Regions from separate parts of the Anaerosinus gibii genome, predicted to be linked through region 3. Evidence: riboswitches for the same ligand, from Rfam matches in the RefSeq annotation. Region 3 holds a riboswitch; each other region holds the start of a gene.
The links. Region 3 has a riboswitch for cobalamin ahead of P3F81_RS07725 (tetratricopeptide repeat protein). Riboswitches for the same ligand answer to the same signal wherever they lie in the genome.
Positions count from the first base shown of each region.

Region 1: linked by a shared signal. The riboswitch ahead of cbiD (cobalt-precorrin-5B (C(1))-methyltransferase CbiD) and the one ahead of P3F81_RS07725 (tetratricopeptide repeat protein) in region 3 are both predicted to bind cobalamin.
Region 2: linked by a shared signal. The riboswitch ahead of P3F81_RS03400 (TonB-dependent receptor) and the one ahead of P3F81_RS07725 (tetratricopeptide repeat protein) in region 3 are both predicted to bind cobalamin.
Region 4: linked by a shared signal. The riboswitch ahead of P3F81_RS00655 (TonB-dependent receptor) and the one ahead of P3F81_RS07725 (tetratricopeptide repeat protein) in region 3 are both predicted to bind cobalamin.

Region 1 covers NZ_CP120678.1:1,328,653-1,336,986, reverse strand. The annotation lists gene P3F81_RS06375 (lysylphosphatidylglycerol synthase transmembrane domain-containing protein) at 1-676, shown strand, start outside; gene P3F81_RS06370 (ArnT family glycosyltransferase) at 691-2,259, shown strand; cobalamin riboswitch at 2,311-2,484, shown strand; gene cbiD (cobalt-precorrin-5B (C(1))-methyltransferase CbiD) at 2,619-3,725, shown strand; gene cbiE (precorrin-6y C5,15-methyltransferase (decarboxylating) subunit CbiE) at 3,710-4,330, shown strand; gene cbiT (precorrin-6Y C5,15-methyltransferase (decarboxylating) subunit CbiT) at 4,330-4,917, shown strand; gene cobM (precorrin-4 C(11)-methyltransferase) at 4,923-5,678, shown strand; gene P3F81_RS06345 (cobalt-precorrin 5A hydrolase) at 5,675-6,724, shown strand; gene cobJ (precorrin-3B C(17)-methyltransferase) at 6,760-7,449, shown strand; gene cobK (precorrin-6A reductase) at 7,446-8,216, shown strand; gene P3F81_RS06330 (precorrin-8X methylmutase) at 8,230-8,334, shown strand, end outside.
Region 2 covers NZ_CP120678.1:724,744-733,077, forward strand. The annotation lists gene P3F81_RS03385 (TonB-dependent receptor) at 1-1,198, shown strand, start outside; gene P3F81_RS03390 (hypothetical protein) at 1,287-2,555, shown strand; gene P3F81_RS03395 (hypothetical protein) at 2,671-3,192, shown strand; cobalamin riboswitch at 3,291-3,468, shown strand; gene P3F81_RS03400 (TonB-dependent receptor) at 3,597-6,449, shown strand; gene P3F81_RS03405 (autotransporter outer membrane beta-barrel domain-containing protein) at 6,473-8,334, shown strand, end outside.
Region 3 covers NZ_CP120678.1:1,602,834-1,611,167, reverse strand. The annotation lists gene P3F81_RS07740 (putative DNA modification/repair radical SAM protein) at 1-872, shown strand, start outside; gene P3F81_RS07735 (TIGR03915 family putative DNA repair protein) at 869-1,597, shown strand; gene P3F81_RS07730 (SDR family NAD(P)-dependent oxidoreductase) at 1,672-2,433, opposite strand; gene P3F81_RS07725 (tetratricopeptide repeat protein) at 2,561-3,178, opposite strand; cobalamin riboswitch at 3,323-3,502, opposite strand; gene P3F81_RS07720 (MerR family transcriptional regulator) at 3,594-4,430, opposite strand; gene P3F81_RS07715 (hypothetical protein) at 4,634-4,960, shown strand; gene P3F81_RS07710 (adenosylcobinamide amidohydrolase) at 5,117-6,229, shown strand; gene cobN (cobaltochelatase subunit CobN) at 6,229-8,334, shown strand, end outside.
Region 4 covers NZ_CP120678.1:146,140-154,473, forward strand. The annotation lists gene cydD (thiol reductant ABC exporter subunit CydD) at 1-399, shown strand, start outside; gene cydC (thiol reductant ABC exporter subunit CydC) at 396-2,114, shown strand; gene P3F81_RS00645 (hypothetical protein) at 2,171-2,665, opposite strand; gene P3F81_RS00650 (4Fe-4S binding protein) at 2,856-3,698, opposite strand; gene P3F81_RS00655 (TonB-dependent receptor) at 3,723-5,873, opposite strand; cobalamin riboswitch at 6,067-6,249, opposite strand; gene P3F81_RS00660 (hypothetical protein) at 6,663-6,941, shown strand; gene P3F81_RS00665 (DUF2076 domain-containing protein) at 6,943-7,428, shown strand; gene thiT (energy-coupled thiamine transporter ThiT) at 7,492-8,100, opposite strand; gene P3F81_RS00675 (hypothetical protein) at 8,315-8,334, shown strand, end outside.

The DNA of each region.
Region 1 (8,334 bases), 270 kb from region 3:
TTTTTTACGCAATGCAGGAATTCCAACAGGAAAAGCTACAGTCTTTGTTATTGTACGTACGCTCGTATCTATTTTATTTTTATTATTATGTTTACCTATCATTTTTTATTTTGATAACAGTTTGTTACCCTGGATTTCTACGAATGTATTAATTGGAATATCTATATTTATTGTTTTAGGGACTTTTTTCATCATTTGGGCGCTAAAAAATAAATTTACAGATTATCTGGTAATTAAATTTTCAAAACGCTTAAAATACGCAAAAAGGCGTATGTTATACGCTTTTTATAGAGATATTAAAGGAGCTATCGTTTTACTATCAAGTGCCCCATTAAGTATGCTTAGGGTTTTTGTTGAATCGGGCTTAAGTTTGTTAGCTTTATATAGCGTTGTTCCTATTTTGTTTTTAGGCATGGGAGTCGATGTAAATTGGGCAATCGTTATGGGAAGAATGATTTTTCTCAATATTCTTCTTTATTTTGCACCAACTCCTGGGGGATCTGGCATTGCAGAAGGCGGATTTGTTTTATTATTTAATGAATTTTTACCATCAGGAACTGTAGGGATTATTGCTGTTGCCTGGAGAATGATTGCAGAATATTTGCCATTTTCTATTGGATTTTATTATACAATTAAAGTTTTTGGACGAGAATTTTTAACAAAACAGTTAAAATAATAAAGGAGTTTATGATGTCAACAAATAAAAATATTTCAATTGGAATCATGATAATAATTGCTGCTATTACTATATTTTCTAATTTATCTGGATTTCCTTTATTAGATCCTGATGAACCGGTCTATGCAGAAACTCCTAAAGAAATGATTTTATCGAATGATTTTTTATCTCCAAAGATTTACGGTGAATATTGGTATGATAAGCCACCGATGTATTATTGGCTTGTTGCGATGAGTTATCAAGTATTTGGTATAAATGATTTTGCGGCAAGATTCCCATCAGCATTTTTATCTTTGCTTAGTATTATTGCAATATACTTTTATGGTAAAAAATTATTTAATCATAAAGTGGGAATCTATAGTGCTTTAATTTTAGTAACAAGTATTGAATTTTTTTATTTAGGTAAAGCTGCTGTTACAGATATTACATTAAATTTTTGTTTAATGGTTTCGCTCTTTGCATTTTTAAGTAGACAATATTATACATTTTATATTTTTGCAGGCTTAGCAGTTTTAACTAAAGGGCCCATAGGCTTATTTTTTCCTGGTGTAATTGTATTTTTGTACTTAGTATGCTTAAAAAAATTTCATCTTTTATCTGAAATGAAAATTTTATCTGGAAGCATTATTTTTTGCTTGGTTGCGTTGCCATGGTATATTTATATGTATAGTTTGCATGGAAGTGCATTTATCGATAGTTTTCTTGGTTTTCATAACATAACGAGATTTACATCGCCAGAGCATCCTAGTGGACTATTATGGTATTATTATCTTCCAGTATTATTAGTTGGGTTTTTCCCTTGGATAACTTTGCTTTTTCAATCTATCTATAAATCTTTTTCCGATTCTTATGGAAAATTTGATCATTTATTATTTCTAAATCTATGGGCAGTAATCATTTTATTGTTTTTTTCTATATCAAAAACAAAACTTGTATCGTATATACTGCCAATGTTTCCAGCATTAGCAATGTTGGTGGGATGGTATCTTGATAAGTTAACCGGTAGAAATTATTTTGGTTCCAAAAGGTCTTGGGGCTGGATTGGATGCTTACTATTTTTATCGGCAACTTTTGTTTATGGCTGTACAATTGGGATAAAAGAAATGCCACAAGCGGAAATTGGGTTTATCAGTTTAGCTTCTACCATTATCCTGATGTGTTTAGTAACGATTTTCTTTCTTTTAAAACGAAATATTGAGATAGCTTTTAAAAGTCAGGTAGTAGGAATGATGATTTTTTCTGCTGTGTTAGTAAATTTATTATTTCCGAAAATTGCACCTGATTTTACGAGTCAGCATGTAAGTAACGTTTTTTTAGAGCAATATGATGGAACTAGCGATGTTTATATTTCTAAATTTCTTCGCCCAGGAATTTCTTTCTATAGTGGAATTTACGGCAATGAGCTAGTTTTTTCTCCTAAATCTATTCCTGATTTAGAAAAAGTTTTTACGAATAAGAAAACCTATTTTATTCTAAGAGATATCGATTATGATAGATTGCCACAGTCTACGATAAATCAACTTACAATAATTAACCAAATCGATAATAAACTCATACTAGTAGAGACTAGATTTATAAAGTAAATTTTTATTATATAGCAGGATTTTATCTATAGATATTGAAATAAGAGAAGATAAATGACTAAGGAAACAGGTGCTTAATTGCTTAAAAGGGAAGTCCGGTGTGATACCGGCGCGGTCCCGCCACTGTATTAATGAGTATCTTTACCTATGCCACTGGCGATTGCTGGGAAGGCGTAAAGATATGATGATTTTAGCCAGGAGACCTACCTGTTTTAACGCACACCGTTACTATAAACAGCCTTGTTTATAAGCGACCTACGGATGATGGGCAGGTGGGTAATTAAGCTTCTACAACTGTTATTTTTAATATGTGGTTGTTTGCGTTTTTTTACCCTCTGCCTTTGCAGGGGGTTTTATTTTTGAAAAAATTTTTAAAATCGGGGTTTACAACAGGAACCTGTGTGGCTGCAGCTACGAAGGCAGCATTGCTAGCCCATAAAGGAAGCTATCTCAACACAGTAAATATTCAAGCGCTTTCGGGTGAAATACTTTCGATTCCGATTGAACATGTGGAAAAAAAGAGCGAAAATGAAATATTTGCTGCTGTTAGAAAGGACTCTGGTGATGATCCGGATATTACAAATGGGATAATCATCGAAGTTAAAGTTCTCATCTCTGCTCAGCATAAAGACATTATCATTAAAGCTGGAACAGGAGTAGGAATCGTAACTAGGCCAGGGTTAGCTGCTAAAGTAGGACAACCAGCGGTGAATCCCGGACCAAGAAAAATGATTACCAATGTAGTAAAAGAAATATTAAAAGAAGAGTATGGCTGTGAAATTACGATTATCATTCCTCGTGGAGTTGAGTTAGCGAAAAAAACATTAAATCCAATTTTAGGTATTGAGGGAGGATTGTCCATTATTGGCACCTCTGGAATAGTAAGACCTATGTCAGAGGAAGCTTTTAAAGATTCATTGGCACCTCAAATTGATGTTGCTAAAGCAAAAGGGCTAGATACTTTAATTTTTGTTCCTGGGAAAATAGGATATGATGCTTGTATTGACAATTTTGGGTTAAGGGCAGATGCAATAGTACAGACTAGTAATTTTATTGGCTTTATGCTGGAAAGTGCAGCTGAAAGAAAGATTCAAAATATTTTATTTGTTGGTCATTTAGGAAAATTAATTAAAGTTGCCGGTGGGATTTTTCATACACATAATAGAGTTGCAGATGCTCGTCTTGAAATTTTAGCGGTGTATGCAGCTTCTTTAGGAGCATCTACAGGAGTAGTTAGAGATATTTTAAATACGACTACGACAGAAGCTGCAATTGAAATTTTAGAAGAAAATCATATTGAAGGAATTTATGATCTGATTGCACAAAGAATTAGTTATCGAGCAATGCGCTACGTTTATAATGAAATTTGTATTGGCGCTGTTATCACCAGTTTAGATGGTACAATTTTAGGAATAGATGAAAATGCAAAAAAAATCGGAGGAGTTTTAGGGTGGAACATAAAATAATTGTCGTTGGTATAGGCCCAGGATCAGAAGATTATTTATTACCAATTGCAAAAAAAACGATTGATTTTGCAAAGGTTTTAGTTGGCAGTAAGCGGTCGTTAAGCTCATTTCAAAATAAAATGGCGCTAACTCATGCAATTACAGGTGAGATCGAAGCTGCACTTGCTTTTATTGAGGAAAATTTAAAAAGCCAAGATGTCGTAGTGATGGTTTCAGGTGATCCGGGGTATTATAGCTTTCTAGCAGCTTTAAATAAAAGATTTTCCTGTATTGAGGTTATTCCGGGAATAAGCTCTATGCAGCTTGCTTTTGCTAGATTGGCGCTCCCTTGGCATGATGCGGATTTAATTAGTTTACATGGGAGAGAGGTTGATTTAGCTCGGCTTAAGTATTCAAAAGGGCGCAAACTTGGTTTTTTAACTGATTCAAAATATACAAGTGCTACGATTGCTAGCCTTCTTTTAAAAAATGATTGGCCCCAAAATGTGCAGCTTTACGCTTGTTCCCATTTATCTTATGAGAATGAATCTATTGTGACAATGACATTGCAAGAAGCTGCTTCTACCGTCGAATATAAAAATTGTATAGTGGTGGTGATAGCATAATGTATTATCTAGGAATTCCCGATCATGAATTTATTCGTGGGAAAACACCAATGACAAAAGAGGAAATTCGTATTCTAACAATTGCTAAGGCCCAAATTAATCCTGATAGTATTATTTGGGATGTTGGAGCTGGGACTGGTTCTTTATCTATTGAAGCTGCCCTTTCAGCACTAAACGGTCATGTATATGCGATTGAGCGCAATCACGAGGGAATTGATTTAATTCAGCAAAATGCGGCTAAGTTTAAGGCGAAGAACCTTACTGCGATTTTAGGTGAAGCGCCTTCAGCCCTTTTAGATTTGCCAAGTTGTGATGTAGCTTTTATCGGCGGTAGTGGCGGAAAATTGTCAGAAATATTAACATTTATTGATGATAAACTAAAAGTTGGCGGACGTCTAATTATCAATGCAATTACAATTGAAACAATGTATGAAGCGTTACAATTTTTAAAAGAAATGGAAAATTATTCATATCACGCCTTTTCTGCACAAATTACACGATTTGATGCAATCGGTAGATATCATATGGGAAAAGCACAAAATCCAATTACGATTATTTCTTGTACAAAATTAAAAAATAGGAGGTAATAACAATGCAAGTATATATTATCGGTGCAGGGCCTGGAGATCCTGAACTCATTACAGTAAAAGGACAAAGATTATTAAGTGAAGCAGACGTTATTATTTACGCTGGTTCACTGGTAAATCCAGCACTGCTTTCTTTTGCAAAACAAGGTTGTAAAATTTATAATAGTGCTTCAATGACATTAGGTGAAGTCATCGAAGTGATTAAAAAAAGCGTGAAAAACAATGAGATGGTTGTGCGGCTACACACTGGTGATCCTAGCATTTATGGCGCAATTCAAGAACAAATGGATGCATTAAGCAAATGCGGTATTGAATATTGTGTTATTCCGGGTGTTAGCTCATTTTTAGCAACGGCAGCAGCTTTAAAACAAGAATATACATTGCCAAATGTTTCACAGACGGTGATTATTACTAGAAATGAAGGAAGAACACCTGTCCCTGAAAAAGAAAAATTAAAAAGTTTGGCTGCACATGAAGCGACAATGTGTATCTTTTTAAGTGTACATATGCTTGATCAAGTTGTTGCTGATTTAATTGAAGGCGGTTATGAAGCGAATACACCAATTGCGATTGTGCAAAAGGCGTCTTGGCCAGAGGAGAAAATTATTCGTGCTACTTTAAGTACAATTGTTGAAAAAATTAAAGATGAAGATATTACGCGAACGGCGATGATTGTCGTTAGCAAATGTTTAGATAGCAATTATGAACTATCACGATTATATGCACCTGATTTTGCCCATATGTATAGAGATGCAAAATGAAATTAGCTGTTATTTCATTGACGAGTACTGGAGTAAAGCTAGCAGAAAAAATTAGCCGGGGAAAAAACGCGGATATGTTCTGTAAAAAAGGCACAAAAAAAGAGTTCGGTGTAGAGTTTGACTCCTTAAAGGGATTAGTAAGTGATATTTTTCAAGCGTATGATGGCATTATCTTCATCATGGCAACGGGAATTGTTGTGAGAATCATAGCGCCCTTAATCGTGCATAAAAAAAAGGATCCAGCGATTGTTGTACTAGATGAAATGGGAAATCATTCCATTAGCTTATTATCCGGACATCTTGGAGGAGCGAATCGTTTGGCAATTGAAATCGCGAAAACAGTTCAGGCAGATCCGGTGATTACAACTGCTACAGATGTGCATAACAAAGTCGCCGCTGATATGGTTGCTGTTGATTTGAATTTAACGATAGCTTCTTTTACTATGCTTAAAAAAGTAAATTTAGCGATAGCTAACCAAGCGTCAGTTCCTTTTTTTATCGATCAAACGATGGAGAATTTTGCATTGTATTTAAAAAAAGCACAAGAAAAGCAGCTTAATTTAATTCCAATTGATATGAGCAAAAAAACTTTACCTGATGGAATAAAAGTGTTGATAACGGATAAGAAAGATTTTTCGTTATCGGATGGATTGATTTTATCTCCACGTAAAGTAGTTATTGGGATTGGTTGCCGAAAAGGAGTAACCGAGGAAGAAATTTTTTCTTCACTTACACAGGCTTGTAAAATAGCAGATATTACGATAGAGCAAATTCGTTGTTTTGCAAGTACTATCGTAAAAAAGGATGAAACTGGATTGTTAACAGTTTGCAAAAGGATAAATAAACCAGTTTATTTTTATTCTAATCATGAATTAAAGCAAGCAATTGATAAATATAAACTTGAATGTTCAGCATTTGTTCAGTCAAGAATAGGAGTTGGAAATGTATGCGAAGCAGCAGCAATGATTGCCAGTCAATCAAAAAAAATAGTATTACCAAAGACGAAACTAATAAAGACAACAATAGCAATCGCTTGGGAAGAATAAGTGTAGTTGGCATCGGCCCGGGGTCCTTTGACCATATGACACCAAAAGCACTAGCGGCAATAACTGATGCGAATGTGATCGTAGGCTATAATACGTATATAAAGTTAATTGAAAAAATATTAGCTGAAAAAAAAGTAATTGGAACTGCAATGATGCAAGAAATTGAACGCTGTAAATTAGCTGTTCAGGCAGCTGTTAATGGTGAAAACGTAGCTGTAATTTCCAGCGGCGATTCTGGGATTTATGGCATGGCTGGTTTGATTTTGGAACTCGTCATGCAGCAAGAAAAATCCTTACGTCCAGAAGTTAAAATTATTCCTGGAATAAGTGCAGTAAATGCTTCCGCAGCTATTTTAGGCGCTCCATTGATGCATGATTTTGCAGTACTCAGCTTAAGTGATCTGCTTACACCGTGGGAATTAATCAAAAAACGAGCGGAATTGATTGCTCAAGGTGATTTTGTCGTTGCTTTATACAATCCTAAAAGTATTAAACGCGTAAATCAAATCCAAGAAATTCGTGAAATTATGTTAAAGTATAAAGCACCGACAACGCCAGTTGGCATCGTTCATAGTGCAACGCGCGAAGAAGAAGCGGCGATATTATCCGATTTAGAGCATTTTACCCAAGAGCATATTGATATGTTCTCCCTGGTTATTATTGGGAACAGCAAGACGTACATAGAAGATCAATATATGATAACACCTAGAGGTTATCAATTATGATTTTAATCTTAGCAGGAACTCAAGATGCACGTGAATTAGCAATTTCTTTACAGCAACTTGGATTTTCAATTACTGCTTCTGTAATTAGCAAATACGGTGAATTTCTCTATGAAAATCTAGAAATAAAAGTACAATCTCAAGTATTAGATGCTAAAACTATGCGTGATTTTATTGTTGCGCATAGTATTACAACAGTTATCGATGCAACACATCCATATGCAATGAATGTTTCCAAAACATCATTAGCTATTTGTGAGACATTGAATATCCCGTATATTCGGTATGAACGGGCTAAAACAGCCCTGCCAAGTTATGATAAAATGTCTATTGTGACTGATTATGATGAAGCGGTAAGCTTGGCTGCTGCTATAGGAAAACGAATATTTTTAACAATAGGAAGCCGTAATTTAAAGTATTTTGCTAAACTACTTGGAAATAAAGAATATTTTTTAGTGGCGAGAGTTTTGCCCGATGAAACTGTACTACATGAGTGCTTTTCTATGGGATTTATGCCAAATCAGTTGATTTTAATGCAGGGGCCTTTTTCTCAGACATTAAATCGAGAGCTCTATAAAAAATATCAAGCGGATGTGATTATCACAAAGGATAGCGGCGCGGTTGGAGGTACTGATACGAAAATCAGTGCAGCAATTGAGCTAAACATTCCAATTATTATGATTGCACGTCCAAAATTAGCGTACAAGACAGTTGCCAATACTTTAGAAGAAGTGATTTACTTATTAGAGAAAAATAAAATGAATCAATAAAAAGGAGAAACTCATGAATTTTATTACAATTCCTTCAGAAATAGAGCGTCGTAGTATGGAAATTATTGCTCCATATTTAAAAGAGTATCATTTGTCCGAAGAAGAAATAAAGGTGTAT
Region 2 (8,334 bases), 880 kb from region 3:
GAGCCAATATGACATGGATAAATTAGGCTTTAAAATTGATGGAACTTATAAAATCGGCGATAAGCATCTGTTCGAGTTTTTAATTGATACTTCAAAAGAAAAGATGGATATGGATGGTTGGCGGTTAAAACAATATCAACAAGCTACGATAAGTGTCTTTAAACGGTGGCGTACCTATTATGAACAGAAGCTGTTCAATGCCCAGATTCAAGATACGATTACTTTAAACGAGAAAGGTGATTTTTGGTTGACGCCAAGTATTCGCTATAATCGATCAAATATCTATGGGCTGAGCAATGGTTACGATCAAAACTCCGATCCGCAGAATATTAAATGGCTGCATCAGGCGGATGACCAGACGGATAGTAAAACAACTTGGCAGCTAGCGCTGAAAAAGCAGGTCAATGACAATTTAACACTTCGTGCAACGGGAGGTACATATTTTAGACTACTGAATATGTATGAAATCGCCGGTGATGGTGCAGGCATTTTACCCATGCCAAATATTGGAGGGAGTGATAGCATTTTTCCTCGCCCGGAAGAGGGGTCACAATGGGATTTTTCCGCCATTTGGGATGGACAAATTTTCGGCACGGAAAGCAGCAAAATTCAACTGACGTATTTTGGTCGTGATTCCAAGCGGATGCTGCAGCTAGGCACCTGGAATAATTTCTTTTTCGTTTATACCAATGCGGCATCGGCAAAAGTGAATGGCTTAGAGATTCAAGCGGATTTATCCTGGAAGAAATGGGACTTAAACTTGCAAGGAACTTATACGAAGCCGAAAGATGTTATCTATGATTTGAGTAAATTGCCGGGGGCTGGTTATTGGGGAAATAATGGTGTATTCCCTGGTTATCTGACTTATCAACCGGAATGGGAAGGAACGATGCGGCTGACTTATCGTCCGAGTACCCAGTGGGGGATTTTTGGTCAACTTCGGTATGTAGATAGAATGCGTACTTCTCTCTATAATGATGGAGCTGCTGGAGAACAGTCCTCGTTGACGACTTTGGATTTAGGTGTGAAGTATAAGCCGAATACGAATACACAAATTATCATCGGGGTCAATGATCTCCTTAATAAAGCGAATGATATGTATCAAACGAATCCATTTTATCCGAATTGGGAAGCGTCAAATATCCAGTATCCAATCCAAGGGCGTACTTACTACGCAACTTTGCAATACAATTTTTAACTAATTTTACTTGAAGGGAGGTGGTGCCGTTGAGCTAGGATAAGGTGTGTTAAAAGGAAAATAAAAGAACAAAAGGGAGAGGTTTATCATGAGTGAAAATTTATTTGCGTATACAGCGACAAATGCAGGATATTCTACAGGAACCGCCGGAGCAATTCACGGTGACAGAACTGCAGCTTCATCAACGGTGTTTACGGCAGTAAAGAATAAAATTGGGTCAGGTTTAAATGGTGATCCAGCATTCTTTAATTTTTTTGAAGGAAATAGCAGTCGGTTGGTTTTACGTCAATATACGTATAGCACTACGGACTTAAGAGCAAATCAAATTATTGCACCACAGGGCAATTGGCAAGCTCCTTTAGCTACGCCAACTTGGTCAGCGGTGGCAAATTTGCACGGTGTAGCAAATTATAGCAGTAGTTGGCTATATGCAACAGGATATGATTTATCAAAAATCGCGGTTGTGAACATGGGGACCGACTATAGTCAAGACTTTGAATATAGTTTCCCAACAAGTTTTACGAATTTTACGAATCCCTATGCGGATGGTGTTTTTCATGGTGAAGCTATGGTTGTAGTTGGTACTTCGCTGTATGCATTGTTTTATGTCAATAAAGGCAGTGGATACGGAACTTATTATGACAGCATTGTAGCAAAGTTTAACATTGATACCGATTTGGGGGAACTAACTTTTGATAGCTATGTCACAGCAGGAAAAAATTCCTTTACACTGGATTTATATAATAATAAGCTCTATGTTTGTTCATTGGGTGGTATGCAGAATGCAGGTAGCGGCAATGCGGAAACGAAGCTCAGTATTATTGATTTGAGTAACTTTACCCAAGCTGGAGTTACCCATGTGACGATTGACAATCCAACGACGAATGGTGATTTTCGTGATATTTCTATTGTGAATGATAACCATGTGTACTTATTCCTTGGTCACTATGATGTAAGTTTTGGTAATTTAGTTGGTGGTGTTTATCATACAACATTGGCTAATTTAACAACACCAAGCAATTGGACAAAGATTATTGATGTGAATTCTATGGGGTATCTATGGGGGATTCATGCGGATGGTTATCGCTTATGGTTTGTTAAAGGAACGCCAATTGATGTTTTTGATGGAACGCCAACTGCAACAGTTACAGCAAGCAAATCATTCAGTATTACCGACATGAGCGATTTTAATGGTGGTAATTTGAACTCAGCTTGCTTTATTGCACCGGATGTGGTTACCGGAGCAGGTAAACTGAAAGCTGCAGGCGTTTCTGCACCGTCAGCATCCAAATCCCTTGCTTCACATATTCGCTTAGCACGTGAAGCCCGTGAATTAGCAGAAAAGTGTAAAAAATAAAGAGCGTATGCGGTTGATATAGAGTGTTGAAGAGCATTAGGAAAAAGTTAGACCTAGGCTTTTTATTTTCTAGGTCTAACTTTATATTTAAATGAGAAAGCCAAGAGGAATAGTGATGAAAAAATGGTTTCTAGTGGGTGCTTTTATTTTGTTGTGTAACATGTTTTTTTCTGTATGTTTAGCAATGGAAGCAAATAAAGATTCAGCAATAGATTGGGAAATTAGTGTGAAGGAAAAACTTACACCAGAGGAGCTAGAAGCAATGCGCTGGACGGAGGTATTTCAAAATGAATTGGCGCAATATTTTTTCGAAGTGAAGTCGATTCAACCAGACAGCGCAGATAAAGATCAAATACATGTTACTGTAAAAGCAATCTATAAGGATAAAGCGGTGATTAACAATCTAAATGAATATTATCGAAAAGATTTGGAGGAGGAAGATATCATAGCTTGTAGTGAGATGCAGATGATTTTTCAGCTTCATAAAAGAATGTATGCAGTAAAAAATTTAAAATTGTATAGCTCCAAAAGAGTGCTTATTGTGGAGCAAACGAAAGATGTAAGTTTTGTTCCGGTGCCAGTGAAAACTTTTGCTGATACGATGTACGAATTTGTTCGAAAGTGTGTACAAAATTAATAGGTATATGTTAACGATGAAATATTTAGAAATTTATAATAAATAAAAATAAAAGGAGTATACTCTTATTTTGTAATAAGTTGACTAATGATACAAAAATATATAACGAAGAAATAGGTGTCGAAAGACTTAATAGGGAAGTCCGGTGGAAAACCGGTGCGGTCCCGCCGCTGTAATAGGGAGCGAGGCTACATTATGTCACTGGGAGAAATCTTGGGAAGGCGTAGCCAAGCGATGATCTGGAGCCAGAAGAACTGCCTATTTAACAATCACTGTTAGACCTGCGAACGATGGGAAGGGGATTATGAAGTATAGGTTTGTTTCCTATGCCCTCATACGACTTCTGTCAAACATGGCAGAGGTTTTTTTATTGAATTTTATAAATAGGGATGAGATTGAGGAAGATGGATAATAAATGGTTATATCAAATCAAAACGAAAAAAAAGCGCCGCTATCAAAATATAGCAGCGTGCGTAGTTTGTACGTTAGCTTTGGGAGTTGTTACACCAGCTGGGATGGTTTGGGCTGATGAAGCACAGCAGGATATTGAAAAAATATCAAATACAGAGAATGAACTGGACGAGTATACGTTAGATACTGTTACTGTTGAAGCAAAACGCCCAGATTGGGAATCAAAATTGTCGCCAGGCACAGTAACTGTGATTCGTCCTGACGATTACAAAGGTGAGCAGAAAACATTGCCGGAACTCTTGAAAAAAGTTCCGGGAGTACATGTACGTGAAGTAAATGGGAAAGGACAATATACAACTGTAACGGTTAGAGGTTCAACAGCAGCGCAGGTTGGGGTTTTTATAGATGGGGTTTTATCAAATTTAGGTGGAGATGCAGCTGTTGATATATCTACAATTCCTGTTGATAATGTTGAGCGGATAGAAGTTTATCGAGGCTATATACCAACTCGTTTTGCTGGAACTTTTATGGGTGGTGTTATCAATATAGTAACGAAGAAACCCACCAAGGCTAATATATCGGCAGAAGTTGGCAAATCCTCTTATGGTGGTACAAGGGCAGCTTTGGAAATAATGAATCCATTAGGTAGTGGTAGTTTGCTGATTGGAATTAATCATGATGGCAGTGATCAAAATTTTAAATATGAAAATTATGCAGCTGGAAGAAATATATCGGATGTTCAGTTAAGCATAAATTCGTTGCAAGAAGACGTTGATGATTTTAATCCGAAAATGATAGATATGTTAACAAGCGGAGGCAAACCGCTTATTTCTATGAGTGATTCAGATAAAGATTATTACAAAGCTAATTTTGATGCGTGGATAGAATTTATTAGAAGCACAGGCGATAAAAGCTTAAGTCATGCGATAGAAGATAATGCAAAAAATGTAGCACAAAAGTCTTCCATGAGTACTTTTAGACAAACGATGATTGACATGGGGATTAAAGATCAATATATTGCTGCTGGATATCCTGAAACTGGATGGACTAATTGGTGGGATTTTGCAGGTGAGGATTGGAACTACCATGGTAGTGAAACGGGGATTATAGATGATAATGTTAAGAATCAAATTATTGATACATATGTGCAAAATACAACACCTAAAATTATTGATGAATGGACAACTATTGTTGATCCGGATAAAAGTACGTCATTAGCAAGTTCGAAAGAAGAATTAGAAGCGGCTAAAAAGAAACTTAAGGCGTTGCAGGATAAAGAAAGATACCGCAGATATAACGATTATAAAAAAGATAGCGCTATGATCAAATGGCAGGATGATAATTTTGTGATTAAAGGAAGTTGGAACAAAATTCAAAGGCATTTACCTGATAGTTTATGGGGAGATAGTGTTAGCGATGCAGCCACGAATGCATTAGTAGATACAAAAGATATTTTTTATGCATCAAGTCGTAAACAGGAGCTTGAGAATAGTGAAATTCTTTTACAAAATAGGGCGCAATATAAAAAGTTGGAATGGGGCTGGATGATCGACTATCTTCATCAAGATAAAAAATATAGAACGGAACATATGTTAGATTATCCTAATAATTTTAGATGGAATAATATTCCGCTAAGAGAGTGGAGTCATTACCAATCTGATAAATATAATGTACAGCTTGATGGGAATTATCAAATTAATGATAATCAGATGTTAGAATATCAATTTAACTTTTCTCATGAAAAGTTAAACATTAAAGGTTCGTTACTGGATAAAGTTCTTGGTGATGATGTTATAGGAAATATATTAGGACAAACTCGCAATAGATATGAGCAAGATTTATTTAATATGCAGATTCAAGATGCGATTACATTGGATAAAGAAGGTACATGTATATTGACTCCAAGTATTCGCTATAATCAATCAAAAATTACAGGCTTTAGTGATGGAAAACGTTTCCCAGTGAATCAAAGTAATAAATTTCATTGGTTACATCAAGAAGACAGTCAGACGGATGGCAAAGCTACTTGGCAATTAGCGCTGAAAAAAGAATTTAATGATAGCTTTAGTCTTCGCATGACAGGTGGTACTTATTATAGACTGCTTAATATGTATGAAATTGCCGGTGATGGTGCCGGAATTTTGCCGGCGTCACGAGATGGAAGTAGTTCAAGTTTTCCATTGCCGGAAGAAGGGATGCAGTTCGATATTAGTGCTTTGTGGAACGGCAAAACCTTGGGGGCAGATAATAATACTACTTTAACTTATTTTTGGCGTGATTCAGATAATATGCTTCAATTAGTGCGTGCAGGTCTTGATTATTGGTCTTATTTTAATGATAGCCGAGCTAAAGTGCATGGTATTGAGTTAGAAAGCCAATTTAAGTGGAATAAATATTCTTTAGATTTACGCACGACTTACACTAAAGTAAATGCGCAGAAAAAAAATACAGCAGTTAATTATCCGTATACCGATATATGGATGACTTATCAGCCAGAATGGGAAAGCAGCTTGCGTTTAACTTATACACCGAATAATAAAATATCTATTTTTGGTGAATTACATTATACAGATGAATATTTTACTAGTACCAGTCGGGATTCTCGTGGTGGCAATTATGCTTATTTGTCGGGGAAACCGGTGAGCTCTTTAACTGTAATCAATACAGGCGTTAAATGGAAACCAGAGAAGGATTGGCAAATTAATATCGGTTGTAATGACATCTTTAATAAAGGACCTAAACAAAAAATCTATAGTCCTATTGCCTTTACTGAAGATGGGTATATCAATGCAGAGTTTCCCTTACAAGGAAGAACTTACTATGCAACCGTTAGATATGAATTTTAAATGAGAGGAGTGTTTTAGGGTTTATGAAAAAAATAATATCAAGCAAAAAGAAAAATCCTATAGCGAAAAAGAAGTATGCTAGACTTTTAGCAATGGTTTTAGGTGGATGCTTAATGACTGGGAATGTTTTTGCTGCAGATTTAGCGGCAGTTGCTTCTTCGGATTACACAAATAGTCAAGTAGGAAAAGTTACAGGATCAAGAGTAACTACGCATGTCGATGCGGATCCATCAGCAGGCGTTATTAAAGAGTTAAATGGGGATGCTGGGCTATATGCAATCAATGAAAATGGTGAAAGTAAACTAGTCTTGAGACAATATACTTACAGCACGACTGAATTAAAACCCAATCGTGTATTGGATGTAAATGGGGATTGGAATAACCCTGATCAGACTGGAGTGATAAAAGCAGTTGCTAATATGCATGCAGCCGCTTCTAATGGAAAATATTTATTTGCAACAGGATATGATTTAGGTCAAATTGGTGTAGCAGAAATTGCAGGAGGCTCTTTAAAAGATCAACCGAGTTTAACTGTTAATTTGAAGAATTGCATTAATGACAATTGTAGTGCTGGTTATGGCGCAAAGACTACGGTACATGGTGAAGGTATTGCAGTACGTGGGGATAAACTTTACTTAGTTGCAAGTGTTAATTTGGAAGGGGGCTATGACAATTATGACAATGGATATTTATTGCAATTTAATATTAAAGATAATGGCAGTTTAGAGTTTAATAGTTATACTAGAGTAGGTAAAAATGCAGATCAGGTTCGATTGAGTTTTTATAATGATTCAGTGTTTATCCCGTTTATTGGTGGGATGCAAAATTATGGGGCAGGTAATGCAGAGTCAAGAATTGATGTCGTCAAAATTTCTAATGGGCAGCTAAATACAACATCCCAGGCTATAAAAAAACCGGAAAATGTTAAGTGTGATTTTAGAAACCTGAAAATTTTGCCGAATGGGACAGCCTATGTAATGACTTATAATTTAGCTGCGACAGGTAGTGGAATGGATGCGCATGTTTATAAGACAACTGTATCTAATTTGATGTCAGAAAATCCAAAAAATTGGGAAGAAATTGTTAGTGGTCAGTATGAAGGCTGGTTTGGTAAGCTGGATGCGGAGTACTATACTAAACGGCTATGGCTGGAAGCCGGCGATAAATTACAGGTATATACTGATGGCAGTACGAAGCCGATTGTTTGGAATGCGAAAGATTTTTCTACCGATGAGCAATATTCTTTGTTTAACGCAGTTGAAATCATACCTACAGATACTGTAAACGGCGAGCTTGCTCAATTAAAATTCATGGCAGATGAAGGATTGACCCAATCGTCACAAACATTGAATAAAAGAGTAAATTTAAATGCAACAAGTAATAGTGGTGACTATAAAAGTAGCATTACAGGAACGGCATCCGATGTACAGTATAACGCAGTAACAAATGATAATAGCCATTATCATTTTGATGCGGATAAAACAATAAACTTGGGGCTCGAAAAATCAGGGGGGAATTTAGATAACAATATATTAGCAGATATCTATGCAAATGATGGCAACGATATTGTAATTGACGCTAGTGCGAATACATTGCAATTGCAAGCTAAAAACTATATCGGGACTCCGGTAGGGATTTTTGCGGGAAACGGTAAAAATGTAAGTATTGATGCCGGAAAATTAAATATTATTACGAGTGGATATCAAGGGGGAAATAGTTTAACAAATGCTATTTGGAATGATGCCGGTAAAGATAAAACGAGTACGATTGAAATCAATGCTCCGGTAAATATTTCTATGAGTGACGGTTTAGGTGGAAATGGAATTGCGATACAAAAAACGGATCGCTGGGGCGAGAAAAGTAATGAAGCAAATGATAGTTCAAA
Region 3 (8,334 bases):
TTTTGTTAGCAGAGCTAGGATTGCTAGCAGATCGTGTCAGTGTAAATATTGAAATGCCGTCGCAAGCTAGTCTAGCCTTGATGGCGCCGGATAAAACGAAGCAATCGATTTTAAAGCCGATGGGGTATATTGCAGGACGACTCAATGAGCATAAACGAGAACTGGTAAAATATCGGCATGTGCCGCAGTTTGTACCGGCGGGGCAAAGCACACAAATGGTAATTGGCGCAACGAAAGATACCGATTGGAAGATTGTCCAATTAACAGAGAATTTATATAAATCGTATCAATTAAAACGAGTATATTTTTCTGCTTATCGAGCGGTAAATGATAACGGGCTTCTTCCTACGGTGGAGCGTCAGCCACCGCTTTGGCGAGAACATCGTTTGTATCAGGCAGATTGGTTATTGCGTTTTTATGGATTTTCAGCAAAAGAATTATTAACGGTTGAGCAGCCGAACTTTAATCCATATCTTGATCCGAAAAGTCATTGGGCATTGCAGCATTTCGATCATTTTCCTGTGGATATCAATCGTGCGTCGATTGATGATTTAATCAGAGTTCCTGGAATTGGCGTAGTAAGTGCGAAGCGAATTATTATCGCACGTAAGACGACGGCAATTACCTTTGAGGGATTAAAAAAACTCGGAGTTTTGCTGAAACGAGCAAAGTATTTTATTTCGTATAAAGGGAAAAAAGCGGAAGAGGTGAAGATTTCTCCTCAGCTGATGATGAAATCTTTAGTTTCTACAAAAGTATTACAGCAGTACCGTCAACAATTTCCTTTGCAAGGAGATCGAGTGCAGTTGTCCTTGTTTGAATCGTTACCAGTTTTACCGAGTGGATTTGAAGGGGCGGGCTTACTCCTATGATTTATAGTTATGACGGTAGCTATGATGGACTTTTATGTTGTGTATTTAAAAGCTATCAGGAAAAAGAAATCCCGGAAGATATAATTTTAGCCGATGCATCCTGTATCCCTTTATTGCCAATGACTTATGTAGAAACTGAAATGGAGAAGGCAAAACGTGTTGAAAAATCCATTCCGGCAAAGTTAGGCAACGCGGCAAATGAGTTCATCAGGCAAGCATTTCTTACTTGTTTGCCACACAAAGAACGCTATATTTTGTTGTTTCTTCGCTTGGGATATCGTTATGGTGCCAGTGTGATGAAGATGTTAACAAATGAGATTGTCCATACGCTATTTAAAGCAGTTCGGCATCTGGAGAGAGAAAGCCATTTATTTAAAGGTTTTATTCGTTTTTCAGTTTATGGAAATGTTTTAGTTAGTGAAATTGAACCGAAAAATTTTGTTTTGCCCATGTTAGCGAATCACTTCTGTGAACGTTATCCAGAAGAAAAATTTTTGATTTATGATAAAGTTCATAAAATGGGATTGATTTATGAACCTTATGAAGTAGAAATTATTCCGATTGAGAGATTGGATTTACCTAAAATTGATGAGCTGGAAGAAAAAATGCGTGAGTTGTGGAAACTGTTTTTTAAAACGATTGAAATTGAAGGGCGGCATAATCTGCGGTGTCAGATGACAATGATGCCCAAACGGTATTGGAACTCAATGACAGAGTTTAAATAAAAAATAACCCCATGTATTCAAGGTTAACTTTTAACCTTGAATACATGGGGTTTATTCGCGTATAGGGAAGGTTGTTATGGTCTAAGTCCAGAACCTCCTTGGACAGAAATTGTTTCGCCGCTGATATAACTGGCGGCAGAACTAGCAAGAAATACACAGGTTCTTCCAATATCCTCTTGAGGATCACCAAATCTTTTCATCGGGATATTTTTAATGTTTTTATTATAGGCTTCAGGGAATTCTTCCTTCCATTTTGCCAGTTGTTCAGTCATGGCTAAAGGACAAACGACATTTACGTTAATTCCATATTCGCCCCATTCATTCGCTGCAACGCGTGATAATGCACGAATACCTTCTTTGGCTGCCGCATAAGAGGTTTGTCCAGGGCTTCCATGCATTCCGGCACCAGAGGCCATATTGATAATAGCTCCTTTTGTCTCTTTTAAATATGGAAATGCATATTTCATATAAAAAAAAGTTGCATAAAGTCCAGAATAAATAGCTAAATCAAAATCTTCTTTACTGTGATCGACAAAGCTTAAGCCGGACTTTGAAGCTTGGGCGTTATTAACGAGGACATGAAGGGAACCAAATTCTTGAATTGTTTTATCAATGGTAGTTTTTACTGCAGTTTCATCACTGCCATCAGCCTTTGCTGTGAATACTTTGACATTGTATTTTTGTATAAGGTTTTTTTGTGCAGTTTCCAAAGTATCTTGGATAATATCTGTTAATACAAGATTTGCTCCTTCGGCGGCAAATGCACTTGCAATACCAAACCCAAGGCCACGTGCACCACCTGTAATTAATACTGTTTTATTCGTAAACTCAGACATAGATAGCCTCCTAAATATAGCAAATGTAAATTTTTATTTTATATTAGTATGGTCTATATAAGAAGAGTTTATGAATTTTAAAATGAACAAAGCTATTATAATCTGAATAAAAATGCAAATTTTAAAATTATTTTTCAGGCTCTATGCCGAGACGTTTTAACATATCTTTTGCAGTTTGAATAATTTGTTTTTGATTTTTTGGTACTTGTTTGAGTAGAGTTTGATAAGTAATGATTGCATCGTCGGGTTGATTTAATCTTTGTTGACAAACTGCTTTGATTAAATAAGAGCCTCCATGTTCCGGATTCAAAGTAATAACAACAGAAGAATCGTCTATTGCATTTTGATATTCTTTAAGATAATAAGAACAAACTGCACGTTTGAAATAAGCTTCAAGATATGTACTTCTTGTTTCTAAAGTATGGCTGTAATCTTCTTTTGCTAGCTCATAATTCTTAAGTTCTAAATTCGCTTCAGCGCGTTTAAAGTAAGCATCTGTATAATTCTCATTGATTGCCAGAGCCTTTGTATAAGCGTCAATTGCTTTTTCAAACTCAGCAATTTCAAACAGTTTTTCACCTTTTTCAAACCAATAAAGATCCAATTGGTTTTCTCCCATATGTAATCCTGAATTTAAAAGTGCATCCTTATCAGCTTCATAATTTGCTTGTTTAGCTAAAACATTTGGAATGATTAAAATTTGCATTAATAAAAAAAGTAAACTACATAATAAAAATTTTTTCATTTTTTTCGCTTCTTTCTTAAAAAAATAAAAATCTTCTACATGCATAGAAGATTTAATAAAAAGGTATAAAAACCTGACAATCTGTCAGGACTTTATACAAAAATAATGTATTAAAATCCCCTCCCTATCTCTCGTAGGTAAAATACGGTGATTGATAAATAGGCAGTTCTCCTGGCTCTAGTTCATTGCGTATCCAAACCTTCCCAAAGCTAAGCTTCAGTGGCATTCTATGGATTTGCTCCCTAATACAGTGGCGGGACCGCATCGGCATTGTACCGATTTCCCTATTAAGCCCTTTCGGGCACCTATTCCAAGGCAATATAATTTTCCAACACTAATCATAGCACGTTAGGTAAAATTTTGTCAAACAATAAGGCGATAATTTGATTCAAAAGTATGACTCATTACGTTTCTATCACTCATTTTGATACTCTACTTGAAAAGAAATCTGATTAATATAACTTTTAGTATCTTCTGTGAGCCAATGATTTTTGATTGGAAATACGTAGATATCTCCAACCACTATTAAATGATTTCGTTTGATAAAATCCTCTAAGCGCAAATAGATCGAAGATGCTTTTTGATAATAAGTTCCTTCAAAAAAAATTGAAATATAAAAGCCTTCAGGACGGGTATAACAATGTTTTTTTGAAAAGGAATGAGATACAGGGGTGAAATATTGAATTGACCGATTAAATTTTTTAGCAAAAAAATCATCTTTATCAATAATCCAACCGGTCGTAAATTCTTTAAAATGTTTTTTGGAAAAAGCAGCTTGGTTATGATGGGCAAGAGTTTTTACGCGGTCTTTTATTTGTGTAGTTTTGGTAATTGGGGGACTGAGTAGCAAAATTTTTGACTGTTGAAAGCTTAATTCTATTTGATTAAGTCGAATTTTTGGAATCTTTTCTAAAGTGGCTAAAGATAATTCAAGGCTATTTTTTACTTTTTGTGTATCATCGATAAGTTCATTACATTCTTTTATTTTGTCTTGCAATATTTTCCCGAAATTTTCATCGCTACGGTTTTCAAGATATAGCTTAATATCATGTACAGATATATTTAATTTGCGCATATTTAGAATGATTTCAAGGACTAGATATTGTGAAACGGAATAATAACGATAGCCATTTTTATTGACAAAAGCGGGGATGAGTAATTCGTTTTTATCATAATACAATAATGTTTGTTTGGGAATTCCATATAAGGAAGCCAATTCGCCAGCAGTAAAATAATTTTTTTCGTTTTCCATAGTGCACTCCTCATTATACAAATGAATTTATTCCGTTCAAATTTATTTAGTTTTATTATTATCAAAAGAAAATTTTATGTCAAGTGAGGCGCTTCGCTTATTTTAGACAAAATTTACGTAACCTTAAATTTAATGATTGACTGTATGACCACTATATAGCATATAATAAATCTCGAAATTTAGTTATTATGAGGTGACAGGATATGACAATGGAGAAAAAACATCCAGAGTATAAAATACCAGATAATCCACATGCAAAACATCGTTATGAAAGTGCAATGAAACATGTAGACCATGCAAAAAAAGCAGGAAAGTCTTCGGAAGAAATTCATGCAATTTTTCATAAAATTATGGAGTTTGATCCAATGGATATTGATTCAATTCCTACGGATGAGGCGCATAAAAATTATCGCTTGGCAGTAATTCACGCGAAAAAAGCGATGGAAAATGGAAAAAGTTCCGAAGAAGTACATCAAATTTTTCAAAATATCGTGACAGGAAATGCAAAAGGGCATACGAAACATTCCTAAGTTGATTTTACTGGCGTAAATTAAAAGGACAAAAATTCATAAAGTAAAGAATTTTTGTAAGTACATCTCCTTGCAATGAGGAAATATGATAAAACCGTCCCTTTGCGGACGGTTTTTCGTTTTTCTTTAAAGTTTTTATATGAGAGGAAAAGCAAAATGAAAATACATGAAGTTTCTACGGGTGATAAAGTCTATCGTTATGAAAGAAGTATTGTAATGTTTTTTGATGGAAAACGCAAAGTACTTAGTACTTCCGTTTATCATGGGGGATATCATGAAGATTTGACTGCTGTGTTTAATCATGATGGTAAATGTGGTGCAGGAATGGCATGTGAGATGCTGGCGGAAACTTATGAAGAGCATATGAAAATCATCGCCAAACGAATAGGATTAGATCCGGAAACTGTATCAGGTATGGGAACAGCCGCAGATATGGAAAATGTAGCAATTCACTCTTTATCTCATGAAGAGTTAACAGTAACGGCAATTGTTACGGGTGGAATAGAAGTAAATGGTGGTAGAGTCGGTGATCCTGCTACGTATTATAAACCACTCGAAAAACCAAACCGCTTGGGGACGATTAACATTATGCTGGTGCTTGATAGCGATATGCCGCCGGGAACTTTAGCGCGTGCGTTAGTCACTTGTACGGAGGCAAAAACGGCGGCCATTCAAGAGCTCATGGCGGGAAGCAATTATTCAACGGGGTTGGCGACTGGTTCGGGAACAGATCAAACAATTGTCATTGCAAATGCTGATTCGTCACTTTATTTAGAAAGTGCAGGCAAACATTCAAAAATGGGTGAGCTGATTGGGAAAGTTGTTATGGGTGCGGTAAAAGAGGCACTTGAGAGGCAAACTGGTCTAAATCCTAAATATCAGCATGATGTATTAAAGAGGATGAAGCGATTCGGAGTAACTTCAGATTTAGTATGGGAAATGTATTGCACTTTAGAAAAAAATCCGGTGATTAAACCCGCTTTTTTAGAAAGGCTAGACAAGGTAGTAAAAGAGAGTGTAATGGTGACATATCTATCCCTTTATATTCACTTACTAGACCAACTCTTATGGGGGTTGCTTACAAAAGAGGAGATACTACCTGCGGCAAATCAGCTTCTTCGTATTTTAGGCGAGAGTTATCAGACTGAAATTATTGAAATAGAAGAAAGTTCGGTGGAATGTTTTTCAAAAGGCGTGGTAAGAGTATTGGCAACGCTGTTACAAAATTGTTTACATCGGAGAAATGAAGAAGGAGAAAGTGAAAACTGATGGACGTTCAGGGGAAAATATTATTTTTAACAAATATTGAACGACAGATTTATTTTTGGAATCAAGCGAGTGAATCAATAAACCAGAAGGGCATTAAAGCACGTTGCGAAAGTAAAACAATCGCTGAATCTACGCCATGGGGGAGAGAATGGCAAACGAAGTTAGAGGCGCAAGATATTATTTTAGTCCGTTGGATGGGAACGGGGCTAGATTGTCGCTTTTTACAAAACACTTCTTCCTTTTTGCAAGAAAGAAAAATCCGCCATCTTTTTTTAGTTGCGGATGCTGGAAATGACTTACTTAAATATGGGGTTTCTGATGAAGAGGAAAAGCGCATTTATCAGTACTTTAATTATGGTGGTGCTGATAATATTGCCAACTGTATGTTATGGCTGCTTGCACATTTTTGTCAACAAACCTGTGAATTTGAAGAGCCGTACCTTTTACCTTGGAACGGAATTTATCATCCGGATAGTGAAAAAACTTATCAGGATTTATCTGAATATAAAAATAAATTTATTCGCCCCAATCGTCCAACAATTGGTATGATTTTCTATCGTGATGAATGGATTTTGCAGGACTTGTCGTATCAAAATGCGATCATTCGAGAAATAGAGCGGCGCGGGATGAATGCAATTGTTGTGTTTACCAACGGTCAAGCGAATCCATTAATTGGAGCTCCAGGATTAAAAGATGCGTTTGATAAATATTTTCATGACGGTGAAAATGTAGTGATTGATGTTTTAATTAATACGATTAAATTTTCTTTAACAGCAACGCGGGCTTTAGATTTATCTGAGATTCAAGCGTTAAATGTACCTGTTTTGCAAGCGTATACTTTGTTTAATCCACTAGTGGAATGGGAAAAAAGTACAGAAGGCATGACGCCGATGGAGATTTCTGTTAGTGTGAGTTTGCCTGAATTTGATGGCATTTTACATTCCGCACCAATTGCGACAAAAGAGGATACCGGGCGGGGAATTGCCAGTTATCAAGCGCTTGAAGAGCGCATTGATTTAGTCGTACGCAAGGCGCAAAAATGGGCAAATCTTCGTTACAAACCGAATCAAGAGAAAAGAGTAGGAATTGTATTTCATAATTATCCTGCACTAAATTCTAATATTGGCAGTGCCGCAGGATTGGACTCTCCGGAAAGTGTTAGGCTTTTACTTGCCGAAATGCAAGACGCAGGATACAACGTGGATTCTATTCCTGAAAACAGTAAAAGCTTCATGGAGGAACTATTGGCAAATGCGACCAATGATCGTCGTTATATTACGGAAAAACAAATTGAACGTGCCGAACACTTATCCGCCCAGCAGTATTTAGATTTTTTTAAACCTTTGGATGAAAAGACGAAAGACCAACTCCAAAATGATTGGGGAAAAGCACCGGGAGAAGTATTTAACTATGATGGAGAACTGTTGATTCCCGGGACGTTAAAAGGAAATGTGTTCATCACGGTACAACCGCCGCGTGGTTTTGGTGAAGATCCGGGAAAACTTCTTCACTCGCCAGACTGTGCGCCAACGCACCACTACATTGGATTTTATCATTGGCTGCGGGACATTTGGCAAGCGGATGTTTTAATTCATGTCGGGACGCATGGATCTTTGGAATGGTTACCGGGTAAAGGTGCCGGCATGTCGGGAAAGTGTTATCCGGATATTTCAATCGGTGATATGCCAAACATTTATCCGTACTGGATTACGATTGTCGGTGAAGGAATACAAGCGAAAAGGCGCAGTGCCGCCTGTTTGATCAGTTATTTGACGCCACCGATGAGTCAGGCTGGCACATATGATGAGCTGGAGGAATTAGAAAAAGTCTTAGATGAATATTGTCATTTTAAAACGACGCAACCGGATTCAATGAAAACAATACAAGCACTCGTCAGAGAAAAAGTAAAAGCCGCCAATTTAGAGGAAGATATTAAAGAGGCAGAAGCGGAAACGTTTGATGATTATATCGGAAAAATTCATGCGTATGTAACAGATATAAAAAATATGCAGATTCGTACGGGACTTCATATTTTAGGTCGCCCGCCGCAAGGCGATGACATGATTGAATACATCTTAGCGTTGACTCGCCTAGAAAATGGAGAT
Region 4 (8,334 bases), 1.2 Mb from region 3:
GCTGCGAAATTAGCAAAAGCACATGACTTTATTATGCAGTTAGCAGAAGGGTATGAAACGAAAATTGGTGATGGTGGACAGAGCTTAAGTGGTGGACAAAAGCGGCGACTCGCCTTAGCTAGAGTATTTTTGCAGGATGTACCACTCGTTATTCTTGATGAACCGACAGCGGGAATTGATGTGAAGACAGAAAGGGAACTTGAGGAGTCACTTGATGCCCTGGGAACGAATCGGACGCTGATTTTTATCGCCCATAAATTAAAGCTTGCACAAAAAGCGGATAAAATCGTGGTTATGGAGCAGGGAAGAATTTGTGAAATGGGGAGTCATGAGGAACTTATTGCGCGCAATGGTACATATGCGGCTTTATATCAAGCCTATAAGGGGGCTTTATCATGAAGACATTTCTTCGATTATTGCGCCTGATTTATCCTGTACGATGGCATATTGCTTTATCACTATTTTTTGCTTGGGCTACGGTGATGAGCTCAGCGATGCTTATGGCATGTGCGGGCTATTTGATTGCAACAGCAGCCTTGCACCCATTTATCTATGAATTGTCTTTAGCGATTGTTGGCGTGCGTTTTTTTGGAATTTTACGAGCAGTGCTTCGGTATGCAGAACGGTGTTTTGCACACGATGCAACTTTTCGCATCATTACACAGCTTCGGGTTTGGTGTTATCAAAGATTAGAAGTACAGGCACCGGCAAAACTGCAGATATGGCAAACTGGTGCATTGTTTCATTTGCTTACTACCTCTATTGAGCGGTTACAGGACTTTTATTTAAGAGTTATTTCCCCACTAATTACAGCATTTTTAGTTTTGATTGCAGTAGGTGGAATCCTACTTTACTTTGCACCGCCAGCATTTTTTATTTTTGCTTTTGCCTTTTTGCTGATTGGCTTGGTAGTGCCGATGTGTGTTCGACAGTATAAGCGTTTGCATATGCAATCGTTATCTCCTGTGGAAGCTCGACAAAAAAGTCTACTTTTAGATGGAATTGAAGGAATTGCAGAACTTACGATTGCGAACAAAGTAGAGTCTTATTTGATGAATCTTGAAGAAATGCAAAATCACTTGGCAAAGTTACAGGTCAAGGAAATAAAAATTACGGCTTTAAATCATGCGATTGCTACGACAGTCGTAAATCTCGCATACTTCTTCGTACTTTTAGTGTTTTGTTATAGCGTTGCTGAGGGTGAGTTAAGTGGTGTTTGGCTCGTTGTCCTTTTACTCACGGTGCAAAGTAGTTTTGAAGCGGCAGTTCCGTTGCCGGCTGTTTGGCAATACGGAGCGTCTACATTGGCGGCGGCAAAATCAATTTTTTCTGTTGCGGATGCAGCGCATGAACAAAAATCGCCGATAGAAAAACAGTTACCTGCAAAACTGCTTGATTTAGTGGTAAAAGGGGTATCCTTTCAGTATCAGCAGGAAGTACCGGTGCTAAAAAATCTATCTGTCATGATTCCAGCAGGGAAAAAGATTGCGATTGTTGGCGAAAGTGGTTCGGGAAAAAGTACCTTGGTAAATTTACTCTTAAAGTTTTGGGAGTATGAACAAGGCGAAATTACGTTGGGGGCAGTTTCGTATCAGGAAATGGAAGCGGAAGATGTGCGTAAATATTTTTGTGCAGTTACGCAGGAATCACATATTTTTCATACGACTTTGCGCGAGAATTTTCTCATCGTCAAACCTGAGGCAACGGAACTAGAGATGTTTGAAGTTCTGGGAAAGGTTGGATTACTTAGCTTTGTAAACTCCCTGGCAGAGGGACTGGATTTTGTCGTGGGACAAAATGGACAGAAGTTATCGGGGGGCGAAAGACAACGCTTAATTTTGGCAAGAGCGTTATTAAAGCCAGCGCCAATTCTTCTATTAGACGAGCCTACGGTGAATCTGGATGCCAAAAACGCAGAGGTTTTTATGGACACGGTACTAAGCAACGCCAAAGAACAATCTTTAATTTTAATTACGCATCAATTTGCAGGATTAGAAAAAATGGACGAAATCTTTGTCTTGGCAGATGGACGAATTGTTGAACATGGTAGTTTTGCAGACTTGCTTACGCGCAAACAACTTTTTTATCAGTTATGGCAATATCGGAATTATTAATAGAGGATTAAAGAAAAACTGCGCACAGAATGAAAAATTTCATTCTGTGCGCAGTTTTATAAGTTTACAAGTTCAAACTTGTGTATATGAAGACGGTTTTGTTGATTCAATTCCTCTATCGTTAAATCAATATTGCCGATGAATGGCAGGAAAGAATTCTTTCGTGAAAGATTTGTTTCGATCCCGAGCAGAATTCTTTGGTTAGGTTCAATGATGATTTCTAAAGGGGAATCAAAGCATTGCCAACCTTCGCTCTTGGTATAGATTTTTAAATCGGCGGGTAACCCTGTCATGGTAATTTTTAAATGTAATGGGGCAGCGCTATTATTTTGAAAGGATTGTCTATCGCTGATTATACGGATTTGCCCGCCTTGCAATACCTTTTTAGGAAATCCTAATGTTGCCAGATTTATTGTTTCTGTTTGTGAATGTTTAGGCATGATTACTTTGAAGTGAAACGTTTCAGCACGCTGACTTGTTGCATAGTAACCAGAACAAATTGCAATAAGTATGCTGCAAATAAAAATAAGGGATTGCTTTTTGTAGCTCATTTCAAACGCTCTCCAAATGTATTAGAATTCTTATTCGAATGTTTATTGCGCTCCAAGCAATAGTTTCCACAGATTGTGCCTGCCAGTACAATCCCACTGACACAGGCACCAGTGCAATTCCCGCAAGTTCCGGTGCAACTCCCTGAAAAAATAGTGAGACTCGCAAAGATTGGTGTGAGGGCATACTTACTTATTTTTTGTTGCATAAATTCACTTCCTGATGCTTAAGACTCTTTTTTTCCGTAGTATAGGAGATTGCCTTTACAGGGCAACTTTCTATACATTGTTTGCAAGTAATACAATGGTGCGCATGGTGATGGAGCATATTTTTTTGTATCTGGAGTGCGCCCATTGGACATCGATCTACGCATTTACCGCATTGAATGCAATGTGAATGGTTAATTTTAAGACGCAATACAAAAGAAAATTTAGAGCCAAGCCAATGAATGAGATTTTGTGCTGCGCCGACAGGACAAATAAAATTACAGAAGCCACGTCCTCCTCTGGTAAATAAGCCAAACAAACCGAGCCAGAGAATAGCAGTGAAAAGAACAGAAGAGGATAAAACGGTTCTTTCCCCCATAAAGATGTAAAAAATACCCGCTTCGATTAAGCGATAATTACAAAATGCACAAGCTAAATACCCACCAATCAATGGGGATAATAGAAACCCGATAAGTATTCCATAGCGAACGGGTGCGGGATCAATATAACGCGTCCAATTGATTTGAATTTTATGAGGGATTAGCTGGCTTAAATATTCACCTAGCGCACCTGCAATACATAGACGACCACAAAAAAATGGACCAAGGAAAAATGCGGAAGAGATAAATAAAAACATTGTAATTGTTTCTATTGTAAACTGTTCAAAAATTCGGCCGCGCCAAATATGTTCAAGGGGAATACGCAAACAAAAATCATGAATATCCGCATAATTTGTTTTACCCAATAGATAAAATAAAAATTTTTGATAAAGTGCAAACGGAGCATAAAAAAGAACGAGTCCAATTAGATAGCCGATAAACCTTTTCATTTCAAATATCACTATCCTTTTATATTAGAAGGAATAGTTGACGCTCAACGTATAGGTTCTTCCGCTTGTTGCTTCGCTTGCATAGAATTTACGGTCTAATAAATTTTGAATTCCAAACTGTAAATCGATTTGATCTGTTGCTTTGTAGTTTAGATAAGTATTCATTAGGAAGAAGGCATCTTCTGAACCATATTCCCCTGTATCAGCATCGGGGCTTTGTCTTTCACTGACATATTGTGCATCGAGTCCCCAATTTGCTTTCCCATAAGTATAATCTATTCCTGTATGCAATAAATGTCTTGGGATATCCCAATTGCGGGTCGTTTGGTCGTTAGATTCGTTTTCGCCGCGTTCGTAAGTGTAATTAAAATAAGAAGACCAATTGTCATTTAGTTTATGTTTTAATTCAAGTTCAACACCTTTGGCTGTGGCGTTATCAAGATTATAATAAGCTTTGACACCATTTTTTGTAGCTAAGGCAATTTTATCTTTAGTTTTTACATGGAAGAGTGTAATTCCCAAGGAAGTATTATCGTCTAAGTCTCGTTTCATGCCAAGTTCAAAGGTATTTGAAGTTTCTGGCTCTAAATCTGGGTTTGCTTGTACGCTTGACATTGAAGTGCCGGCGCGGCGATATAGTTTGTAAATGCTTGGTGGGTTGAAGGAATGTCCATAGCTTGTGAAATAAGTGGTTCTATCGTCAGCCGTGTATTCAAAAGCAATTTTCGGACTTACTTCACTAAATGATTTACTAGGGAAATCCTGCCTACTATTGCCTGAAGCAAGATAAGAGTAGCCCCCTTCTTTTTTATATTGATCAAAACGCACGCCCGTATATACTTTCCACTGCTCAGACAAAGTGTATTGATCTTGGGCGAAAAGAGCAAGGGTATGGGTCGAGCCACTATTGATGCTGTTAAGCGAAGAAATAGAATTCCAATCGTTCCAATTGGTCAAGCCGTAAGAGGTATAAGTCATTTTTTCTTTCATCCAAGCGAAGCCGGCAATCACATTATGTTTATCAAATTCCCATGTTTTTTGGAAATCAAAATTATAATTTTTGCTTGGATAACTTGCCAAACTACCTTTCCCATCCCAATCAGTAGAGGTGGCGGATGAATCGGCAGAGCTATAGCCTTCTTTCTTCAAATCAGTCATACCAATGCCAATTTTAATTTGATTTTCATCATCACGGTAGTTTATTTTATGTATATCTTGTTCGCGTTCACCAATATAACCAAGGTAGTCGGAAGGCTTAATGGTTACATAGTTGCCATCTTGTGTAAGGATCGTTCCTTTGAATATCTGATTCCCAGCGCTATCGTAAATATAGCTAAAAGGATTGTTATAAGCGTAATTATAATTATTGTGTGTATAAGAGTATTTTACTGAACGATTATCGTCAATATCGTAGGTGAAGTCGACAAAATAATCTTCACTGATTTTCGATTTTTCACCGCGACCGCCAATCACATATTGTCCGCTTCCTAACGTTGGAAGGTCAGCGGTTGAAGAGGAAGAACCAGTAGTCTTTCCAGAGGCCGTTTTATAATAGCCGCGATATCCTTGCGTAGAGCGTTTTTGATAACCGATGTTAAAAGAAAGATCGTCATTGACTGCACCATCTATGTTTATGCCGCGCTTCCATGTATTGTTACTGCCATAAGATACGTTCATATCAACATTCGTTTCGCCAGTGGATTCTTTGGGAATAATATTGATAACACCGGCAACAGCATGACCACCATAGAGTGATGATCCGGCACCTCTAACGATTTCGATGCGTTCGATTTTATTTAGCGGAATGGAATCCCAGGCGATACTACCGTCAAAAGCGGAGTTAATTTGTTGACCGTCATATAAAACAAGAATATCTTGACCGCTAAATCCACGCAGTGATAAGCCGTTTTTCGTTTCCGCCGTTGGTGATAAATAAAAACCAACTTCGTTTTGCAGTGCCTCGCGTGCGCTAAAAATTTGTTTCTTTTCTAAATCTTTGGTAGTGATTACAGTAACATTTGCCGGAACATTTTTTATGCTTTCACTTGTTCGTGTTGCTGTAACAATCACAGTATCTAATGAATATTCATCCAATTCCTCCGTTGGTGCAGCTTGAACTGTCGTAGATAATGTAAGTGCTGTTAAAATCATAATCGCTATGTTTTTCTTTCTCATTTGGAAATCTCCTTGTGTTGTTAATTTTGCCTCTTACCGTAGAAAAATAACGAAATATTAAGAGGGCAAAACAGCGAAAAAATAGATGCTAATGAATAAAAAAACTTCTTCTGCGTAAAACCACAGAAGAAGTTATATTTTTAAACAGAAAAAATACTGCCCTAAAAATTCCCTCCCTATCGCTCGTAGGTCAACGGTAATTGTTAAGCAGGCAGTTCTCCTGGCTCTAGTTCATCGCTTATCCAAGCCTTCCCAAAGCATACGCTTCAGTGACATCATATGGATTTGCTCCCTATTACAGTGGCGGGACCGCATCGGTATTGCACCGATTTCCCTATTAAGCCCTAAACGGGCACCTTGCTCCTAAATATTCGATTGCTAAATACAATTGCATATTATATCATAAATAATCATAATGTCTAGTAAAAAATAGAATTTTTATATTTTATGTAGTAATCTATAGGCATAAAAAATGCTTGGAGGGGTATAGATGAAAAATCTTTTTTGCTAAAAGTTGTAGTAGATATTTGTATGTTTACTGTGTTTCCGATAACGGCGTATGCGGGAATAATGATTGAGATTGATGGTATTAAAGCGTATTTGCCAAGCGATGTATTGTAATAACTTTGCGATTTTATCAGCTTGGGAGCAGGGAAAAGCAAAGGTTGCATAAGAGAGATGAATTTTCACTGTGGAAATAAATGTTTAGTAAATAAATTCTAGAGGAAAATAGTTAGGGAAGAACGAAGTGTAATTAAAGTAGCAAAATTTATTTTAATGGAGGATTCGATGTCAGAACGATTGACTTTGCATGATGTACTTAGGGAATATGGAGTTCCTTTGATTCGCTTGGATGTGACTGCGGGCCAAGAGGAAACGTTGGCGCTAAGAGAACGATTAATGGCGATTCGTAATGTGAGTGGAGGAAAAGAACAAGGATACTTGGAAGTGAACTGTTCTTTTTATATTGATGTTCACGATATTGATCGTTATTTGTCAGGTGAATTACCAACATTATCAGAAATTTATGCATTTCCAGAAGATATTAAAGCGCATCAGGAGGAATAAGATGAAATTTTGTAGAGTATTTGCTATTTTGTTGTTATGTTTTTTTAGTGTTTATACAGTGAGTTATGCAGCGATTGGTGGGAGTAAAATAAAAATGTCTGCACCAAAAACTACGCAAAAAGCACCAGTGAATAAAACTCAGCCACAAAAGGATGGCTATAAAGAATCAGCGCCAGCAAACAGTTATAGTGATAAAGCACCTGCGGCAAACTCGAAAGCGCAAAGCAGTGCAGTAAATAGCGCTGCAACGAAATCAGCTTCACCATTTGGTGGAATGATGCGTAATATAGGGATATTCGCTGGTGGTATGATGCTTGGCAGCATGTTAGGAAGCATGTTTGGCATGAATGGTTTTATGTCAGATATTATGGGCTTGATGCTTAATGTACTTATTTTTGGTGGCGTAATTTTGTTAGGAAAAACACTTTGGGATAAGTTTAAAAGCAGAAAAAATGAAGACGAGAATGTATATAATCGTCGTCGTTAAAAAATAAGATAAGGGCTGTTGCCTGCGAAAAATTTCGCTAGTGCAACAGCCCTTTTATCTATTTTATTTTGCCTGTTGCATTAAATTTTTTAGGGGAAGCAGTTTCAATAAAATTAAAGTAATGATAAGCTCTGGGAATAGATAGCTGGCATTAAAAATAAAAGCGTAAAAATAGGGGGAAGTTCCTTCGGGCGCATAAGAGGCAAAAAAGACAATACCAGAGATGAAATGACAAATAAACCGACCTATAATAGCAAGCGTAGTACTGAGAAAAAGGCGATTAGGGAAGTATCCTGCAAGGCCAATTGCCATATAAGGAAGCGGATAGTCAAATAATACTTGTACAGGATGTAAAATATAAGGGTTAAAGAGAAGGTTGATTACGCCATAAAGGAATCCTGCGAGGAATCCAATTCCTGGACCATAGCAAAATGCGAGAAATAGAAGTGGAACCATTGAGCCAAGCGTAATACTTCCTCCTTGTGGCATATGATAAATTCGAATTTGATGCAAAATAAAGGCGAGAGAAATCATAAGGCCCATATGGGTAATTAATTTTGGCGTTAATTGTATCTTTTTTATGCGAAAAAGAGCAAAAAGTAATATGGCAATGCCTAACAAGGCGAAAATACTCGTTGGATGGGAAGCAAGCTCCAAAAAATTTTTAAACAAAAGAACATCTCCTTACATTTCAAATATAAAGCAATCGTTGAGTTCAGAATCAACTAGTATCTAGCATACTACGGGGGAAATTTTTTTGCAATTTAGCATAAAAATTACCGGTTATGCTGTTGTTTTTAAAGAAAGGATTGAATTGGGATTAAATAGGTGTTATGCTGGAATGGAGTAAAGTGACGTTTATATAATTAATAGGGAGAGATCGTAGATGAAAAAAATAATTTTTGG